Regions from separate parts of the Erwinia sorbitola genome, predicted to be linked through region 2. Evidence: predicted binding sites of a transcription regulator. Region 2 holds the regulator's gene; each other region holds the start of a gene.

Region 1 (4,859 bases), 2.2 Mb from region 2:
TCGCTGACCCATCAGACGCTGCATGATGGATTGACCGGGCTGCCAAACCGAAAGGCGTTCGAACAGCAGCTACAGTCATTACTGAACGATCCACAGACACGCCAGCAGGTTAGCGTGCTGTTTATTGACGGCGACCGGTTTAAACAGATTAACGACCGCTACGGCCATGCGGCGGGCGACCATGTGCTGATGGTAACGGCAGAACGTCTGCGCGCACGCCTGCGTAACGGCGATCTGGTGGCGCGGCTTGGTGGTGATGAATTTGCCGTGCTGTTATCCACGGCCCAACAGGAAGAGCAGGTGGCACAGGTCGCACGCGATATTATCGAAGCGATGCGCCCGCCTATCTCACTGCCGGAGGGCATTCAGGTTGTGCAGTCGTTAAGCGTTGGCGTGGCGCTGGCGAAGAACCACAGCTCACCTGAAGCGCTGATTGCGCAGGCGGATGCGGCGATGTATCACATTAAGGAGCTGGGCGGTGGCTGGTTCTTATCGCCATCCTGGTGGGGGCAGGAACGACAGGGAGTGCCACCACAGGAGGCGGCGGCATCGTTTAATCGTTAGCTACAGGTCGGGCAGGATTTTTCGCTGATGCGCTGGCTAAAGCTGCTGGTGGCGTAGTCACCACAGTCAAAGCTCCAGCTGCTGCGCTTCACAGGGGCATGGCGCATACTGCTGCGATATGCGGTCGGCGTCTGTGAGAACTGGCGGCGGAAAACCCGCGAGAAGGTCTGCTGAGAGTCATAACCGTACTGCATTGCAATATCAAATACCGGGCGCTGTGTCAGACGTAAAGCTTCAGCGGCCAGCGTCAGACGGCGTTCACGAATATAGCCACCCAGCGTCTGTTTCGTTACGGAACGGAACATACGCTGCAAATGCCATTTCGAATAGCCCGATTTTGCCGCCACTTCATCAATCGACAGAGTCTTATCCAGATTATTATCGATCCAGTCAGTCAGGGTGCTGATGATGTCGTCATGCATACATTTTTTCTCCCAGGTCTCTGCGTCAACAGGTCGCGTACTCAATGGTTGCTGAGTATAATTCCTCAAGTTAACTTGAGGTAAAGCGCTAAATGAAAAAAATTCTCAGCAATCCCAATAAGCGCGAACTGACCCCCGGCGACGTTGCACAGCGCTGCGGTGTGGCCGTTTCGACGCTACATTTCTATGAAAGCAAAGGATTAATCAGCAGCTTCCGCAACCCGGGAAACCAGCGCCGCTATACGCGAGACGTACTGCGGCGCGTGGCGGTGATCAAGATAGCCCAGCGCATCGGCATTCCCCTGGCCACCATCAGCGACAGTCTGATGCAGTACTCCCCCGGAAAAAGGATGACCACCAAAGAGTGGGCGGTGCTGTCGCAGCAGTGGCGCGATGAGCTGGACAGGCGTATCGAAACGTTGATCCACCTGCGCGATGATCTGGATGGCTGCATTGGCTGCGGCTGCCTGTCGATGGAGGACTGCCCGCTGCGAAATCCAAACGATCGTCTGAGCGAGCAGGGTACCGGAGCGATTTTGCTTGATGTGAAGAGTGTTTAACTATACTCAGGCTTTAAGGAGAAAATATGATCACCGTACACCATCTGAATAATTCGCGATCGCAGCGCGTCCTCTGGCTGCTGGAAGAGCTGGACGTGCCGTACCAGATTAAGCGCTATCAGCGTGAGGCCAGTATGCTGGCGCCACCGGAGCTGAAAAAAGTCCATCCGCTGGGTAAATCTCCGGTGATCACCGATGAAAATCGCGTGGTGGCAGAGTCCGGCGCTATCCTTGAATACCTTGAAGCGCATTACGATACCGAAAGCAGGCTGAAACTTTTCGATGAGGAAGAGGTGATCCAGTCGCGTTACTGGCTGCACTACGCAGAAGGTTCTCTGATGCCGCTGCTGGTGATGAAACTGATCTTCAGCCGGATGGGAAAAGCGCCGGTACCCTGGCTGCTGCGCCCCATCGGCAGCGCTTTTGGTAAAGGTGTACAGAAGGGCTATCTTGACCCGCAGATCGCCACCCATCGCCAGTTTATCGAGCAGCATCTGGCCAGCCATGCATGGTTTGCGGGCAGCCGCTTCAGTATTGCTGACGTACAGATGAGTTTCCCCCTGCAGGCGCTGACTGCACGCGGTGGCGCGGCTGACAGTCCTGCTATTCAGGCCTGGTTGCAGAAGGTGCAAAGCCGCGCAGCCTGGCAGCGGGCGCTGCAAAAGGGCGGCGAGATTAGCCTCGATTAATCCCTTTTCTCACCCGTAGCGAACCACGTTTCAGCTTTGCATCGCGGCGGCCATCATAAGAAAGCGCTATTAGAGGGCAGAGGGAGCTGCCGTTACCATCAGAAGTCTGATGGGCTGATGCGGGCATTAATCAATAATTATGCAAATTTTAGCGATAACAAGTGTTGAAAATGCACTATTAAACACAGGATAATCGTTTGCGTATCCCCTAATCGTCTTCAGGTTGCAGATGCGCTTACCGCCTTACTGCGCCATGACAGCTTTCGGGGGATCAACATGCACGGCAATTTAGCAATTTTTTGCGTGGATAAGTAAACGTTTGCCTTTATCCGGACTGCACCTCGCCCTGAGGTTTTTGTTCCGTGTATATTGCGCCAGGGATGCAAACGTTCGATACCCTCCCACTTGAGGTGGGGATAACCACACAGTGATAACTCATAAGAAATTCAGAGGATTACGATGTCAACGCCTTCTCAACCGGCCAGCGGCTCCCTAGACGCCTGGTTCAAAATTTCTGCGCGCGGCAGTAGCATTCGTCAGGAAATCCTGGCGGGTCTGACGACCTTCCTGGCGATGGTCTATTCGGTAATTGTAGTGCCTTCAATGCTGGGTAAAGCAGGCTTCCCGCCAGCGGCGGTTTTTGTGGCGACCTGCCTGGTGGCCGGTTTTGGTTCACTGCTGATGGGGCTGTGGGCAAATCTGCCGATGGCAATTGGCTGTGCGATTTCGCTAACGGCGTTTACCGCTTTTAGTCTGGTGCTGGGTCAGCATATCAGCGTACCCGTTGCGCTGGGTGCGGTATTCCTGATGGGGATACTGTTTACTCTGATCTCGGCCACCGGCATCCGCGCCTGGATACTGCGAAATCTGCCAATGGGCGTAGCGCACGGCACAGGGGTGGGTATTGGCCTGTTTCTGCTGCTGATTGCCGCTGACGGTGTCGGCCTGGTGGTCAAAAACCCAGGCCCAGGCCTGCCGGTGGCACTCGGTCATTTTCCCTCTTTCCCGGTAGTGATGTCGCTGGTGGGGCTGGCGGTGATTTTTGGTCTGGAGAAACTGCGTGTGCCTGGCGGTATCCTGCTGACCATTATTGCTATCTCGGTTCTTGGACTGATCTTCGATCCGGCGGTGAGCTATCAGGGGCTGTTCGCGATGCCAAGCCTGAGCGATGCGCAGGGGAATTCCCTGGTGTTTAGCCTGGATATTCTCGGAGCGTTAAAACCGGCCGTGCTGCCAAGCGTGCTGGCGCTGGTGATGACGGCGGTATTTGATGCCACCGGTACCATCCGTGCCGTGGCCGGTCAGGCAAACCTGCTGGATAAAGACAATCAGATCATCAACGGCGGTAAGGCTCTGACCAGTGACTCACTGAGCAGCATCTTCTCAGGCCTGGTCGGTGCCGCTCCTGCGGCGGTATATATTGAGTCAGCAGCCGGAACGGCAGCCGGTGGAAAAACCGGCCTGACGGCAATTGTGGTCGGCGTGCTGTTCCTGATGATCCTGTTCCTGTCGCCGCTGGCGTATCTTGTGCCGGGTTACGCAACAGCACCGGCGCTGATGTATGTCGGCCTGCTGATGTTAAGCAACGTCTCTAAAATCGACTTCAGCGACTTTGTCGATGCCATGTCCGGTCTGCTGGCGGCGGTATTTATCGTACTGACCTGTAACATCGTAACCGGCATTATGCTTGGCTTCGCTTCGCTGGTGATTGGCCGTGTTTTTGCTGGCGAGTGGCGCAAGCTCAACCTTGGCACAGTAATCATTGCGGTAGCATTGGTCGCTTTCTATGCAGGCGGCTGGGCGATTTAATCCTGTCCCGGGGCCGGAATCACCGGCCCCACCTTCAGATACCACTGATTTTCCCTCTATACGCACATCCTGTTTTTCATCGCTTCCCTAATTTGTTTTACTATCTCACATGGCATTAACATTCAATGCCTGAATCTGTTTCAAGCCTTCCGGAAGACGTATAAAAAGGAACTCATGGAAATCTTCTTTACCATCCTCATTCTGATGCTTGTTGTGTCGCTGTCAGGCGTCGCTGCGCGTATTATTCCCTTTCAAATTCCTCTGCCGCTGGTACAGATTGCCATGGGAGCATTGCTCGCCTGGCCGACCTTTGGCCTGCATGTCGATTTTGATCCGGAACTGTTTTTAGTGCTGTTTATTCCGCCGCTGCTGTTTGCTGATGGCTGGAAAACACCGACCAGCGAGTTTTTGCATCACGGGCGCGAGATCCTCGGCCTGGCGTTGATGCTGGTGCTGATAACCGTCGTCGGTATTGGTTACCTGATTTACTGGCTGGTGCCGGGTATTCCGCTGCTGCCAGCATTTGCCCTGGCGGCGGTGCTGTCGCCGACCGATGCCGTGGCGCTCTCCGGCATTGTTGGTGAGGGCCGTATCCCGAAAAAAATCATGGGGATTCTACAGGGCGAGGCGTTGATGAACGACGCGTCCGGCCTGGTGTCGCTGAAGTTTGCTGTCGCTGTGGCAATGGGCACCATGGTATTTACCGTTTCTGGTGCCTCGCTGGAGTTCGCAAAAGTAGCCATTGGTGGGCTGCTGGCGGGTATCGCCATCTGCTGGCTGTACGGTAAATCGCTGCGCCTGTTCAGCCGCTGGAG
Region 2 (4,859 bases):
CAAGTTAAAGGCAGAGAAACAGACGCTGAGTAAAAAACTCGCTGCTAATAAGAAAGCGGGTAAAAAGTTATATGGCCGTAAACGCGCGGGTAGCAAAACAGTCGAAAGTGACATGACTGAACCGGGCAGCGCCCCGCTGAAACTCAGTAAGGCTCACCGTGCGCGCTATCAGAAAGCCCGCGAAACCGCGATGAATAAGTTGATGGGGCAGCTTGGTAAGCCTTATCAATGGGGCGGCACCTCACCCAAAACCGGTTTCGATTGCAGTGGCCTGGTGTGGTACGCCTATAAAGACCTGGTTAAATTCAAGATCCCCCGCACTGCTAATGAAATGTATCACTTGCGCGATGCCGCTGCGATTAAGCGCGATGAGTTAGAGAAAGGCGACCTGGTGTTCTTCCGTATTAACGGACGCGGAACCGCTGACCATGTTGGCGTCTATCTTGGGGGCGGCAAATTTATCCAGTCACCGCGTACCGGGAAGGATATTCAGGTCAGCGCATTGAGCGAGGATTACTGGCAGGAACACTACATCGGCGCGCGCCGTATGATGACGCCTAAAACCATTCGCTGATGTAAAGCCATTGCCATTTAGATAAAGGTTATACGGGAAGAGAGTTACCCCTTCCCGTTAGGATTTAGTGCATTACAGCCGTAAAACTAAACGCAATAATCATCAGCAGTGAACCCACAACAGCAATAGCTGTCATTTTCATATCAGTGTTCATCCCCTCTCCTTAATAACCTTGTTATTTGTAAGCCAACATATTTTCCCACAGTTACCTGTAAAAATCTCGTTTTCTGCGCGCAGCCTTGTTAGAATTCGTCCTTTCCGTTGCGCAACAGACCCGGGAACTTTTTTTTAGCCAGTACTGCATGTCACTCTACGGACGATTCTACCCCTTCCAGCCCCTTTGAGACAGCACCTAAATTTATTCTGTTCGGGCAGGAATGGCTGTACCCAGGCAAACGTTTAACCAATTAGTTATCAAGATGTTATGATAACACCAGGAGTACGATTTTAATGGCAACAATTAAGGATGTGGCAAAGCGCGCAGGTGTTTCAACCACCACAGTGTCCCACGTTATTAATAAAACGCGCTTTGTAGCCGAAGAGACGCGCGAAGCGGTGTGGGCAGCAATTAAAGAGTTGCACTATTCCCCCAGCGCCGTGGCTCGCAGTCTTAAGGTCAACCACACCAAAACTATTGGTCTGCTGGCAACATCCAGTGAAGCCCCCTATTTTGCTGAGATTATTGAAGCGATTGAAAACCGCTGCTTTGCCAAAGGCTATACGCTGATTTTAGGCAACGCGCATAATGACCTGCAAAAGCAGCAGGCGTACCTGTCGATGATGGCGCAAAAGCGCGTTGATGGCCTGCTGGTTATGTGTTCAGAGTATCCCGATACGCTAATCTCCATGCTGGAAGATAATCGCAATATTCCAATGGTGGTTATGGACTGGGGCGAGTCGCGCGGTGATTTCACCGATAGCGTACAGGATAATGCCTTTGAAGGGGGCTATCTGGCTGGGCGTTATTTGATTGAGCGCGGGCACCGCGATATCGGTGCGATTCCGGGACAGCTTGAGCGTAATACCGGCGGCGGTCGCCATGCGGGATTCCTCAAAGCGCTGGCAGAAGCGGGGATCACCCTGCGCGATGAGTGGCTGGTGCAAGGTGACTTTGAACCCGAGTCAGGTTATCGCGCCATGCAACAGATTTTATCGCAAAAACAGCGCCCGACAGCCATTTTTTGCGGCGGCGATATTATGGCAATGGGGGCGATTTGCGCAGCAGATGAGATGGGGCTGCGCGTGCCGCAGGATATTTCGGTGATCGGTTATGATAACGTGCGCAACGCGCGTTACTTTACCCCTGCGCTGACGACCGTACACCAGCCAAAAGAGCGCCTGGGTGAAACTGCCTTTGATATGCTGCTCGATCGCATCACCAGCAAGCGCGAAGAGCCGCAGACCATTGAAGTTCATCCATCGCTGATTGAGCGCCGCTCCGTTGCCGATGGCCCGTACCGCGACTATCGTCGATAAGCTCTGTCCCCACCCGGCTACAGGCCGGGTTGTTCACTCAGCCATTCAGCGTTAAGCGTTTCCGTGTTCCCCAGATATTCAAGCAGCCAGTTTAATGCAGGCGATGCGCTTTGCTCTGACCAGCTGAGATAGCAGGGGCTGTCAGGAAACGCTGCTGTCAGCGTCAGTTCGCCGAGAACCCCCTGCTGCAACCACGGTTGCGCAAAATGCCCGGGCACCATCCCCACGCACAAACCGGCGCGCAGGCAGTCAAAAGCACTCTCCCAATCGGGCACCACCAGCCGCCGCTGGTTATCCAGCGTCCAGGTGGTGCGTTTTGGTAATGCGCGTGCGGTGTCCTCCAGTACCAGTGATGGCCACTCGCGGATCAGCGCCTCGCTTAACGGGCCATCCTGACTGAATAATGGATGTTCAGTTTGCACCACGCAACGCCAGTTGAGGCTTCCCATATCACGATAGGCAAAGCGCCCTTTGACCGGGATCGCCTGGGTTGCTCCGATCGCCACGTCCACGCGACCATCTGCCAGCGCATCCCACACCCCGTTAAAAACTTCTGGCATGATATGCAGTTCCATATCCGGAAAACGCCGATAAAAATCCACCACCAGCTGCCGGGTGCGGGCCGGGCGCACAATCCGGTCGACAGCAATATTGATTTGCCCGCGCCAGCCGTTAGCCACCTGCTGGCAGCGGATACGGGTGACGAGCATTTTTTTGATAACAGCCCGCCCTTCTTCAATAAAAACACGACCTGCCTCTGTCAGTACCACATCGCGATGACGACGTTCAAACAGGCTGATTGCCAGCCACTCTTCCATCTGACGCACGGTATAACTGATCGCCGAGGGTACGCGATGCAGCTCTGCCGCCGCAGAGGTAAAGCTGCCCGTTCTGGCGACAGCATCAATCACTTCCAGAGAATGTTCAGACCACATATTTTTGCCTTCAATATTTTTCACTGCAACCCGCTAATATTAACGTTTCACAGGTGACTCAGCACGAGATTAAACTCCACACGTAAAAAAATTGTCTGATAAGAGTTAATAAATATGCGTTCCAAAGGATTTATGATTTACCTTGCGCTGCTCAGTATGCTGGGCTTCCTTGCTACTGATATGTACCTGCCCGCATTTGGCGTGATGCAGCAGGATCTGCAAACAGGTGCCGGAGCCATCAGCGCCAGCCTGAGTATCTTCCTCGCCGGTTTTGCCTGCGCCCAGCTGGTATGGGGCCCGCTTTCTGACCGCATCGGTCGCAAGCCGGTATTAATCATGGGCCTGAGCCTGTTTATTATTGGCTGTGCGGCCATGCTGTGGGTAGAGTCTGCCTTTTGGCTGCTGGCCATGCGTTTCCTTCAGGCGGTAGGTGTCTGTGCCGCAGCGGTAAGCTGGCAGGCGCTGGTGGTTGACCGTTACAGCGGCCCGCAGGCCAACCGCGTGTTTGCCACCATAATGCCGCTGGTTGCACTCTCCCCCGCGCTGGCACCGCTGCTGGGTGCATGGCTGTTGCAACATTTTTCATGGCGCTCTATTTTCGTCGTCCTGCTGCTGGTTAGCGTCACGCTGCTGATTCCTACGCTGCGACTGCCATCAAGACCGCTGGTGGATAAAGCGGCGGTAAAGCCCCCCGCACCCGGCTTTTTCACCCTGCTAAAGTCGCCGGTATACAGCGGGAACGTGGCGATTTATGCCGCCTGTTCCGCCAGTTTCTTTGCATGGCTGACCGGCTCACCATTTATCCTGGGTAATCTTGGCTTAACACCTGCGGATATCGGTTTGAGCTACGTTCCGCAAACTGCGGCGTTTCTTATTGGTGGGTTTGGCTGCCGGGCCCTGCTGAATCACTATGCCGGGCGTCAGTTGCTGCCATGGCTGCTGGCATTCTACACGCTGAGTACCGTTGCGCTTTATCTGGTGTCACATCAGTCACAGCCTTCACTGTTTGCGCTGCTGCTGCCGTTCTGCGGTATGGCGATGGCAAATGGTGCGATCTATCCTGTTGTCGTCTCCAGTGCTCTACTGCCCTTCCCCCAGGCTACCGGCAAGGCCGCTGCGTTACAGAATATGTTGCAGCTCGGCCTCTGCTTTTTAGCCAGTCTGGCCGTGTCTGCATGGATTCAGTCGCCGCTGCGCACAACAACGCTGGTGATGGCGAGCACCATCGTTCTGGCTGTAATCGGTTACCTTGTCCAACGCTCTGCGGAGCAAAAGCAGGCGCTTCACCGCACTGACGGCCAGGTAAAATCTTGTAAAAACATTTAATTAGCACACTAACAATAATGCGTTGAATATTGCTGTGCGTGAGCATATACTTCATAGCGCATTATAAAATAACAACTTAACAACATTTTTGAGTGGATGGTGGCTTCTGGTCATCGTCCACTGTTAGATTCTGACAAGGTTGTCATGATGTTGTTCCGCGTGACTCAGTTACGACCTCTGCCAGATTCAAATCAAACCTCTTTTTTAACGTCGGATATCAGACCGCGGCATGTGCCGTGATTGCTCTCACATATCTGTAGAAATTGACTATTCTTTTTCTCAGGTTTCAATCACACAGGGTGATGGAGAAGCTATGAGTTCATCGTGTATAGAAGAAGTGAGCCTGGAAGACAATCCGTGGTATCGCATCGTGCAGGAGATGTTGAGTCAGGCAAATATCGAAATCAACGGATCCCGCCCCTGGGATATCCAGATCTCTAACCCCGATTTTTTCAAACGCGTATTGCAGGAAGGTTCGCTGGGGTTAGGTGAAAGCTATATGGATGGCTGGTGGCAATGTGAACGGCTGGATGTTTTTTTCCAGCGTA
Region 3 (4,859 bases), 2.3 Mb from region 2:
ATCACTAAAATTTTCATCTGAGGCTCCGTAATTAATGGCGGAAGTGGCGCATGTCGGTAAAGATCATCGCAAGGCCGTGTTCATCAGCGGCGGCGATCACTTCATCATCTCGAATTGATCCCCCTGGCTGAATCACGCAGGTAATACCCACGGCGGCAGCGGCATCGATTCCATCACGGAATGGGAAGAATGCATCAGAGGCCATGGCTGAACCTTTTACTTCCAGACCTTCATCGGCGGCTTTGATACCGGCAATCCTGGCGGAGTAAACACGGCTCATCTGACCTGCGCCTATACCGATGGTCATATTGTCACGTGCATAAACGATGGCGTTAGACTTCACAAACTTGGCCACTTTCCAGCAGAACAGCGCATCATGCAGTTCCTGTTCTGTTGGCTGACGCTGGCTGACAACGCGCAGCTGGCTTTCATTGACCATGCCGAGGTCGCGATCCTGTACCAGCAGGCCACCGTTAACACGTTTGAAGTCCAGACCGGTCTGGCGCTGCTGCCACTGCCCGCAGGTCAGTACGCGCACGTTCTGTTTGGCTGCGGTAACTTTCAGTGCGGCTTCGGTAGCAGAAGGCGCGATGATCACCTCAACGAACTGGCGGCTGATAATCGCCTGCGCTGTTGCTTCATCAAGTTCACGGTTGAAAGCAATAATGCCGCCGAAAGCAGAGGTCGGGTCTGTTTTGTAAGCGCGCTCGTAGGCATCAAGAATCGAACCACCAACCGCCACACCGCATGGGTTAGCATGCTTAACGATGACACAGGCTGGCTGATCAAACTCTTTAACGCACTCCAGCGCGGCATCGGTATCGGCAATGTTGTTATAAGAGAGCGCCTTGCCCTGTACCTGTTGTGCCGTTGCCACGGAAGCTTCGCTAACATTCTCTTCTATATAGAAGGCGGCGTCCTGATGGCTGTTTTCGCCATAACGCATATCCTGCTTCTTAATAAAGTTCAGGTTCAGCGTGCGGGGGAAGCGGCCGGAAGGTTCGGTGGTTTCACCATGGTAGGCAGGAACCAGACTACCGAAGTAGTTAGCAATCATGCTGTCATAGGCTGCGGTATGTTCGAAGGCTTTAATTGCCAGGTCGAAACGGGTAGCCAGCGTCAGCGAGTTATCATTGGCATCAAGCTCGGCCACGATAGTCTGATAATCACTGCTCTTCACCACAATCGCCACGTCTTTATGGTTCTTGGCGGCAGAGCGCACCATGGTAGGGCCGCCGATATCGATGTTTTCTACCGCATCTTCCAGCGAGCAACCTTCGCGGGCTACAGTCTGGGCAAAGGGGTAGAGGTTAACAACAACCATATCAATCGGAGAGATGCTGTGCTCGGCCATGATGGCATCATCCTGGCCGCGACGTCCTAAAATGCCACCATGCACTTTCGGGTGCAGCGTCTTGACGCGTCCATCCATCATTTCCGGGAAACCGGTATAGTCAGACACTTCCGTGACGGGCAGGCCGGCATCTGCCAGCAGACGCGCGGTGCCGCCGGTGGAAAGTAGCTCGACGCCACGTTGAGAAAGCGCCTGAGCGAATTCGAGGATACCGGCTTTGTCAGACACACTGAGCAGTGCGCGGCGTACAGGACGACGTTGTTGCATGAGGTTTATCCCTTGGCTTTGGATCGCATATAAAGAGCGTTATATGAAGCTTACTCTTTTCCTTTCTTCTATATAGAAGAAGAAAAGAGAGATTAAGGTTCATGTAACGCCCCTGAAGGGGCTTCCATTACGCGCGGGCATTGTAGCGAAAACGATTGCGCGATGCTCGTCAAAATTGTGGTCTCAGTATGAATGTGGATAAGTTTGTGCATAACAGGGTATAACAAGGGGTTTTGCTGGGGATTGCAGCAAACAGTCAAATTATCGCAAATTAGCCCTTGTCACCTGTCCAGAACTCCCTATAATGCGCAACCACTGAGACGGCACAACGGCTTACAGGCCAGCGGCTCAGGAGGTTCAGGAAGTATCTGAACCGCCGGAAAAAACTTCTCAAAAAGAAGTTGACTCCGAAGGAGGAAAGCGTAATATACGCCACCTCGCAACTGATGCTTCAGGCACTGATTGCACCGCTCTTTAACAATTTATCAGACAATCTGTGTGGGCACTCGCAGGATTGATATCAGTCACCTCCGGGTGACAAAAAATATCAAGTCTTAAGAGTGAACACATAATGAAATTCATTATGACGTTTTACACTTGAGCATCGCTGCACTTGTTGCAGCAAATCGAACTTTTAATTGAAGAGTTTGATCATGGCTCAGATTGAACGCTGGCGGCAGGCCTAACACATGCAAGTCGGACGGTAGCACAGAGGAGCTTGCTCCTTGGGTGACGAGTGGCGGACGGGTGAGTAATGCCTGGGAAACTGCCCGATGGAGGGGGATAACCACTGGAAACGGTGGCTAATACCGCATAACGTCTTCGGACCAAAGTGGGGGACCTTCGGGCCTCACACCATCGGATGTGCCCAGGTGGGATTAGCTAGTAGGTGAGGTAACGGCTCACCTAGGCGACGATCCCTAGCTGGTCTGAGAGGATGACCAGCCACACTGGGACTGAGACACGGCCCAGACTCCTACGGGAGGCAGCAGTGGGGAATATTGCACAATGGGCGCAAGCCTGATGCAGCCATGCCGCGTGTATGAAGAAGGCCTTCGGGTTGTAAAGTACTTTCAGTGGGGAGGAAGGCAGAGAAGTTAATAGCTTCGCTGATTGACGTTACCCGCAGAAGAAGCACCGGCTAACTCCGTGCCAGCAGCCGCGGTAATACGGAGGGTGCAAGCGTTAATCGGAATTACTGGGCGTAAAGCGCACGCAGGCGGTCTGTCAAGTCGGATGTGAAATCCCCGGGCTCAACCTGGGAACTGCATCCGAAACTGGCAGGCTAGAGTCTTGTAGAGGGGGGTAGAATTCCAGGTGTAGCGGTGAAATGCGTAGAGATCTGGAGGAATACCGGTGGCGAAGGCGGCCCCCTGGACAAAGACTGACGCTCAGGTGCGAAAGCGTGGGGAGCAAACAGGATTAGATACCCTGGTAGTCCACGCCGTAAACGATGTCGACTTGGAGGTTGTGCCCTTGAGGCGTGGCTTCCGGAGCTAACGCGTTAAGTCGACCGCCTGGGGAGTACGGCCGCAAGGTTAAAACTCAAATGAATTGACGGGGGCCCGCACAAGCGGTGGAGCATGTGGTTTAATTCGATGCAACGCGAAGAACCTTACCTGGCCTTGACATCCACGGAATTTTGCAGAGATGCGAAAGTGCCTTCGGGAACCGTGAGACAGGTGCTGCATGGCTGTCGTCAGCTCGTGTTGTGAAATGTTGGGTTAAGTCCCGCAACGAGCGCAACCCTTATCCTTTGTTGCCAGCGGGTAATGCCGGGAACTCAAAGGAGACTGCCGGTGATAAACCGGAGGAAGGTGGGGATGACGTCAAGTCATCATGGCCCTTACGGCCAGGGCTACACACGTGCTACAATGGCGCATACAAAGAGAAGCGACCTCGCGAGAGCAAGCGGACCTCATAAAGTGCGTCGTAGTCCGGATCGGAGTCTGCAACTCGACTCCGTGAAGTCGGAATCGCTAGTAATCGTAGATCAGAATGCTACGGTGAATACGTTCCCGGGCCTTGTACACACCGCCCGTCACACCATGGGAGTGGGTTGCAAAAGAAGTAGGTAGCTTAACCTTCGGGAGGGCGCTTACCACTTTGTGATTCATGACTGGGGTGAAGTCGTAACAAGGTAACCGTAGGGGAACCTGCGGTTGGATCACCTCCTTACCTGAAGATACCTTCCCGCGCAGTGTCCACACAGATTGTCTGATAGAAGTAACGAGCAAAGTAGTACCCGAGTCCCCATCGTCTAGAGGCCCAGGACACTGCCCTTTCACGGCTGTAACAGGGGTTCGAATCCCCTTGGGGACGCCATACCGGTAACGACGTGAAAGACGTTGCCACCCAGTATCTCAAAGCTGACTTTAACGAGTCATGTTTGAGATATTTGCTCTTTAACAATCCGGAACAAGCTGAAAATTGAAACGACATGTCGTTTTCATTCTCCGTAAATAAGAATGAAATCAACGATATGTTCGAGTCTCTCAAATGCTCGCAACAGCAATGTGTCCTCCGGGACGCTTGTGGGTTGTGAGGTTAAGCGACTAAGCGTACACGGTGGATGCCTAGGCAGTCAGAGGCGATGAAGGGCGTGCTAATCTGCGATAAGCGTCGGTAAGGTGATATGAACCGCAACACCGACGATACCCGAATGGGGAAACCCAGTGTGCTCCGGCACACTATCATGTCATGAATACATAGTGGCATGAGGCGAACCGGGGGAACTGAAACATCTAAGTACCCCGAGGAAAAGAAATCAACCGAGATTCCCCCAGTAGCGGCGAGCGAACGGGGAACAGCCCAGAACCTGAATCAGTTTGTGCATTAGTGGAAGCGTCTGGAAAGTCGCAGGGTACAGGGTGATACTCCCGTACACAAAAATGCACTTGCTGTGAGTTCGATGAGTAGGGCGGGACACGTGACATCCTGTCTGAATATGGGGGGACCATCCTCCAAGGCTAAATACTCCTGACTGACCGATAGTGAACCAGTACCGTGAGGGAAAGGCGAAAAGAACCCCGGCGAGGGGAGTGAAAAAGAACCTGAAACCGTGTACGTACAAGCAGTGGGAGCACCTTCGTGGTGTGACTGCGTACCTTTTGTATAATGGGTCAGCGACTTATATTCTGTAGCAAGGTTAACCGTATAGGGGAGCCGCAGGGAAACCGAGTCTTAACTGGGCGTTAAGTTGCAGGGTATAGACCCGAAACCCGGTGATCTAGCCATG
Region 4 (4,859 bases), 920 kb from region 2:
ATGCCGTCCCGCACCAGCGCCTCGCCTTTCACTTTCAGCGTGGTGACGTCGCGGGTCATTTTCGGGGTTTTACCCAGCAGCACGTCCAGCGGCATATCAATAGGCGTGTTGCCGAAATGGCTGTCAGAGAGCGACAGGTGCATCTCTTCGGTTGCTTCACCGATAACGGCGTAAGGCGCGCGTTCGCGTTTGCACAGTGCATCAAACAGCGGCAGGCTGTCCGGGGAGACGGCCAGCACGTAACGCTCCTGCGATTCGTTACACCACACTTCCAGCGGGCTCATGCCTGGCTCATCATTAAGGATGTCGCGCAGGTTGAAACGACCGCCGCGCTCGCCATCACTCACCAGCTCAGGCATGGCATTGGACAGGCCGCCCGCGCCGACGTCATGGATAAAGAGAATCGGGTTCTCTTCGCCCAGCTGCCAGCAACGGTCGATAACTTCCTGACAACGGCGTTCCATTTCAGGGTTATCACGCTGTACGGAAGCAAAGTCGAGGTCGGCATCAGACTGGCCGGAAGCCATTGACGAAGCCGCGCCGCCGCCAAGGCCGATATTCATTGCCGGGCCGCCCAGTACAATCAGTTTGGCACCGATGGTGATTTCGCCCTTCTGCACGTGATCGGCACGGATGTTGCCAATGCCGCCTGCCAGCATTACCGGCTTGTGGTAGCCGCGCAGCTCCTCACCATTGTGGCTGTTAACGCGCTCTTCATAGGTACGGAAGTAACCATTCAGTGCCGGACGACCAAATTCATTATTAAATGCTGCGCCGCCCAGAGGGCCTTCGGTCATGATATCCAGTGCAGTTACGATGCGATCCGGCTTACCGAAATCCTCTTCCCATGGTTGTTCAAAACCAGGAATACGCAGGTTCGATACTGAGAAGCCCACCAGGCCTGCTTTCGGCTTGGCGCCTCGCCCGGTTGCGCCTTCATCACGAATCTCACCGCCGGATCCCGTCGCGGCGCCAGGCCACGGAGAAATAGCCGTTGGGTGGTTGTGAGTTTCTACCTTCATCAGAATATGTGCATCTTCCTGATGGAAGTCGTAGTGCCCCTGCGGATCTGCGTAGAAGCGCCCTACCTGAGAACCTTCCATCACCGCTGCGTTGTCTTTATAGGCAGACAGCACGTGATCCGGGGTTTTCTCAAAGGTATTTTTGATCATCTTGAACAGCGACTTGGGCTGCGGTTTACCGTCAATCACCCAGTCAGCGTTGAAAATTTTGTGGCGGCAGTGCTCAGAGTTTGCCTGAGCAAACATATACAGCTCGATATCGTTCGGGTTGCGTCCGAGTTTTTCAAACGCGTCCAGCAGGTAGTCGATTTCATCGTCAGCCAGTGCCAGACCCAGTTTGATATTGGCCTGAACCAGTGCGTTGCGACCTTCACCCAGCACATCAACGCTTTGCAGTGGAGCAGGTTGATGATGAGCAAACAGTGCTTCTGCCTGATTCAGGTCTGCAAAAACGGTTTCCATCATGCGATCATGAAGCAGTGCAGCCAGTTCCCCCCACTGTGCTTCAGTAAGCTGTGGTGCCTGTACATAGAAGGCCATACCGCGCTCAAGGCGCACGACCTGCGGCAGGTCACAATTATGGGCGATATCTGTCGCTTTTGAAGACCACGGCGAAATAGTTCCGGGGCGCGGCGTTACCAGCAGCAGGCGGCCTTCCGGGGTATGTTCAGCGAGAGAGGGGCCGTATTTCAGCAGACGCTGCAAGCGGGATTTTTCATCCTCGCTCAGTGACGCGCTGACATCAGCAAAATGGACATACTCAGCGTAAATGTCACTCACCGGCAGGTGAGCATCCTGAAAGCGGGCCAGCAGTTTGTTAATACGAAATGCCGACAGAGCGGGCGAACCACGCAGAATTTCCATCATTAAAGATCTCTCGTCTCGAAGCGCCGGGCGACGCTTCATTGGGCGCAACAGGGGAAAACGGGCGCTATTATAGTGAATCCGCACCGGTTACGAAACCGTTTGCGCAGAATTAATCGCTATAAGGAATTGGCTGAAAAACACACAAAACAGGTGGAATTCAGTTGCGGAGCTGCGCGGAGTTGCGCAGAATGCCCCACTCTCAGGACTAATTATAGACCACAAATACTGCCATAAAAGACAGATACCTGAGAATCACCGAGAGATAACTATTTGAAACGCCTTAAATTTAATTATCTGTTGGTCGGAATGATCACCGTGCTTCTTGCGCTTGCACTGTGGCCCTCGATACCGTGGTACGGCGGTTCGACTGACCGTATCGCACAGATAAAATCGCGGGGAGTATTACGTGTCAGCACGATACACTCCCCTTTGACTTACTACACAGTCAACAAATCCCCAGCGGGTATGGACTACGAGCTGGCAAAGCGCTTCGCCAATTATTTAGGGGTTAAGCTAGAAGTCACCGTTCGCCCAAATCTTGGCGACCTGTTTGACGACCTTGAAGATGATAAAGCTGACATGCTGGCGGCAGGTTTGATTTACAATAATGAGCGACTGGCGCGTTTTCGCGCTGGCCCGTCTTACTACTCCGTCTCTCAGCAGCTGGTCTACCGCATCGGTACGCCACGGCCAAAGAATCTGGGCGATCTTAAAGGTCGTCTGACGGCGGCATCAGGCTCCGCTTATTTGTCGACCCTGCGCGATGTAAAAGCTCATCAGTATCCTGATCTGGACTGGGCAATTTCGACCGATCAGACCCCTCAGGGCCTGCTGGAGGCGGTTGCTGATGGCAAGCTCGACTATACGGTGGGAGATTCAGTTACCATCGCACTGATGCAGAGGATCCATCCTCAGCTGGCGGTGGCTTTTGATATCACCGATGAAGAGCCGGTCACCTGGTATGTGCAGCGTGAGCAGGACGATAGTATGAACGCAGCGCTGCTGGATTTCTTCAACCAGATGGGTGAAGAAGGCGCAATGGCGCGGCTGGATGAGAAATACCTCGGTCACGTTGGTACATTCGACTATGTTGATACCCGTACCTTCCTGCGAGCAATTGATGGAACGCTACCGGATATCAAGCCGCTGTTTGAGAAGTACGCCCAGACTATTGACTGGCGTTTACTGGCCGCTATCTCTTATCAGGAGTCTCACTGGAACCCGCAGGCCACTTCTCCGACGGGTGTACGCGGCCTGATGATGCTGACGCGCAATACTGCCGATAGCCTGAATGTCAGCGACAGAACGGATCCCGAGCAGAGCATTCGTGGTGGCAGTGAGTATCTGGTGCGAATGATGGAAAAGGTGCCGTCTACCATTCCTGAAGATGAGCGCATCTGGTTTGCACTGGCGGCTTATAATATGGGCTATGCCCATATGCTCGACGCACGTAAGCTGACGGATAAACAGAAAGGTAACCCGGATAGCTGGGCCGATGTGAAGATTCGTCTGCCCATGTTAAGCCAGAAGCGCTATTACAGCCAGACCAGCTACGGTTATGCACGCGGCCATGAGGCCTATGCCTATGTGGAAAATATCCGCAAATATCAAATCAGTCTGGTGGGTTACCTACAGGATCAGGAGAGAAAGCTGGCGCAGCAGGCGGCAACAGAAGCCGAACTGGGCAGCGGCTACCCCACGGTGGCCGCGAAAATCGCGTTAAACTAAACCTGAATTTTTCTGGCGCTGCGCTTTTTTCTCAGCGCGGCGCTGGCGGAAAAAATCACTCAGCAGCGCAGCACACTCCTCAGCCAGAATCCCATGCTCAAACTTAACCTGGTGATTCATTCCGGGATGGCCCAGCACATCCAGCAGGGAGCCTGCCGCGCCTGTTTTTGCATCGCGCGCGCCAAACACCAGCCGCCCAATACGGCTATGCACCATCGCACCGGCACACATAACACAGGGTTCCAGCGTGACGTAAAGCGTGGTATCCAGCAGCCGGTAGTTTTCAATGACTTTCCCGCCCTGACGAATGGCCATCATCTCAGCATGAGCAGTGGGATCATGATGGCCTATGGGACGGTTCCAACCTTCGCCAATGACCCGTCCCTGATGCACCAGTACGGCCCCCACGGGCACCTCGCCCTCCTCCCAGGCCCGTTGCGCCAGTTGAAGCGCATGGCGCATCCAGAATTCATCGTTATTATCGGTCACCTGAGTCTCCAGCAAAAAAAAGCGCGGCATTATATCGTTAGTTGCCGCTGAGAGACTATCCCATCGCGCGCTTATTCCAGCTGCTGCAATTCACCGCCAGGCGTGACCCGGAAACGGTGCTGGCAGAAGAACAGTAAAGGATTGTCCTGCTTGCTGTCGCTGTAGCCGCTGTAAAGCTGTAACGGCGTGCCGATTTGCTCTTCCAGTTGCGCCACCTTTTCATGGCCCAGGCAGCGCATTGCCAGCACCCTGCCACCATAAGCGCGTGACATCTGGCTGGCGATCAGTTTCACCCTTGGCAAAAATGCCGAATCAAAATAGACCTGCTCCACCAGCGGCTGCGGCGAGCCGGTGATGAGCCAGACATCGGCATCTTCGCTGCTAAGATAATCGGTCAGCCGCTGCACCACGACCGGAAAGGCGGTAACACGCTGGCGGAACCACTGGGCAAACTGCTGCTCACGCCGCACCAGATACGCTTCACTGCGACCAAAAGTAATTGACCACAGCAGCAGGCTCATTGGCCAGCGCGCTGCCCTGCCTTTTACCAGCAGTCCGAGGCCGGCCACCGGTAATAGCGGCACCACCAGCAGCAGATTGAGTGGCTGACGCCAGAGCAGCCAGCGCATAAAAGTGCCAAACATATCCTGTTGATGCAGGGTGCCATCAAGATCAAAAAATACCACGCGTCGTTCCCGACTGGTTGTCAAACCTGACTCCTCAGGATCATGAGATCCTATAAAACTAAAATCT

The links. Region 2 encodes PurR, which represses purine synthesis genes. Its sites were predicted from a motif close to CANGCAAACGTTTGCNTG; they were not measured.
Region 1: the regulator PurR is predicted to act here: its motif matches at 2,544-2,561, upstream of GN242_RS19320 (NCS2 family permease).
Region 3: the regulator PurR is predicted to act here: its motif matches at 1,766-1,783, upstream of purH (bifunctional phosphoribosylaminoimidazolecarboxamide formyltransferase/IMP cyclohydrolase).
Region 4: the regulator PurR is predicted to act here: its motif matches at 1,978-1,995, upstream of purL (phosphoribosylformylglycinamidine synthase).

Annotation. Positions count from the first base shown of each region.
Region 1 is NZ_CP046509.1:4,250,951-4,255,809, reverse strand. Features, by position in the region: gene dgcN (diguanylate cyclase DgcN/YfiN) at 1-564, shown strand, start outside; gene soxS (superoxide response transcriptional regulator SoxS) at 561-986, opposite strand; gene soxR (redox-sensitive transcriptional activator SoxR) at 1,079-1,546, shown strand; gene GN242_RS19325 (glutathione S-transferase family protein) at 1,573-2,235, shown strand; gene GN242_RS19320 (NCS2 family permease) at 2,695-4,044, shown strand; gene GN242_RS19315 (Na+/H+ antiporter) at 4,219-4,859, shown strand, end outside.
Region 2 is NZ_CP046509.1:2,055,041-2,059,899, reverse strand. Features, by position in the region: gene GN242_RS09230 (C40 family peptidase) at 1-574, shown strand, start outside; gene cydH (cytochrome bd-I oxidase subunit CydH) at 639-728, opposite strand; gene purR (HTH-type transcriptional repressor PurR) at 1,025-2,050, shown strand; gene punR (DNA-binding transcriptional activator PunR) at 2,068-2,985, opposite strand; gene punC (purine nucleoside transporter PunC) at 3,100-4,311, shown strand; gene cfa (cyclopropane fatty acyl phospholipid synthase) at 4,625-4,859, shown strand, end outside.
Region 3 is NZ_CP046509.1:4,342,728-4,347,586, reverse strand. Features, by position in the region: gene purD (phosphoribosylamine--glycine ligase) at 1-17, opposite strand, end outside; gene purH (bifunctional phosphoribosylaminoimidazolecarboxamide formyltransferase/IMP cyclohydrolase) at 32-1,621, opposite strand; rRNA gene GN242_RS19675 (16S ribosomal RNA) at 2,257-3,799, shown strand; tRNA gene GN242_RS19670 (tRNA-Glu) at 3,871-3,946, shown strand; rRNA gene GN242_RS19665 (23S ribosomal RNA) at 4,167-4,859, shown strand, end outside.
Region 4 is NZ_CP046509.1:1,130,831-1,135,689, reverse strand. Features, by position in the region: gene purL (phosphoribosylformylglycinamidine synthase) at 1-1,889, opposite strand, end outside; gene mltF (membrane-bound lytic murein transglycosylase MltF) at 2,160-3,617, shown strand; gene tadA (tRNA adenosine(34) deaminase TadA) at 3,609-4,106, opposite strand; gene yfhb (phosphatidylglycerophosphatase C) at 4,178-4,816, opposite strand.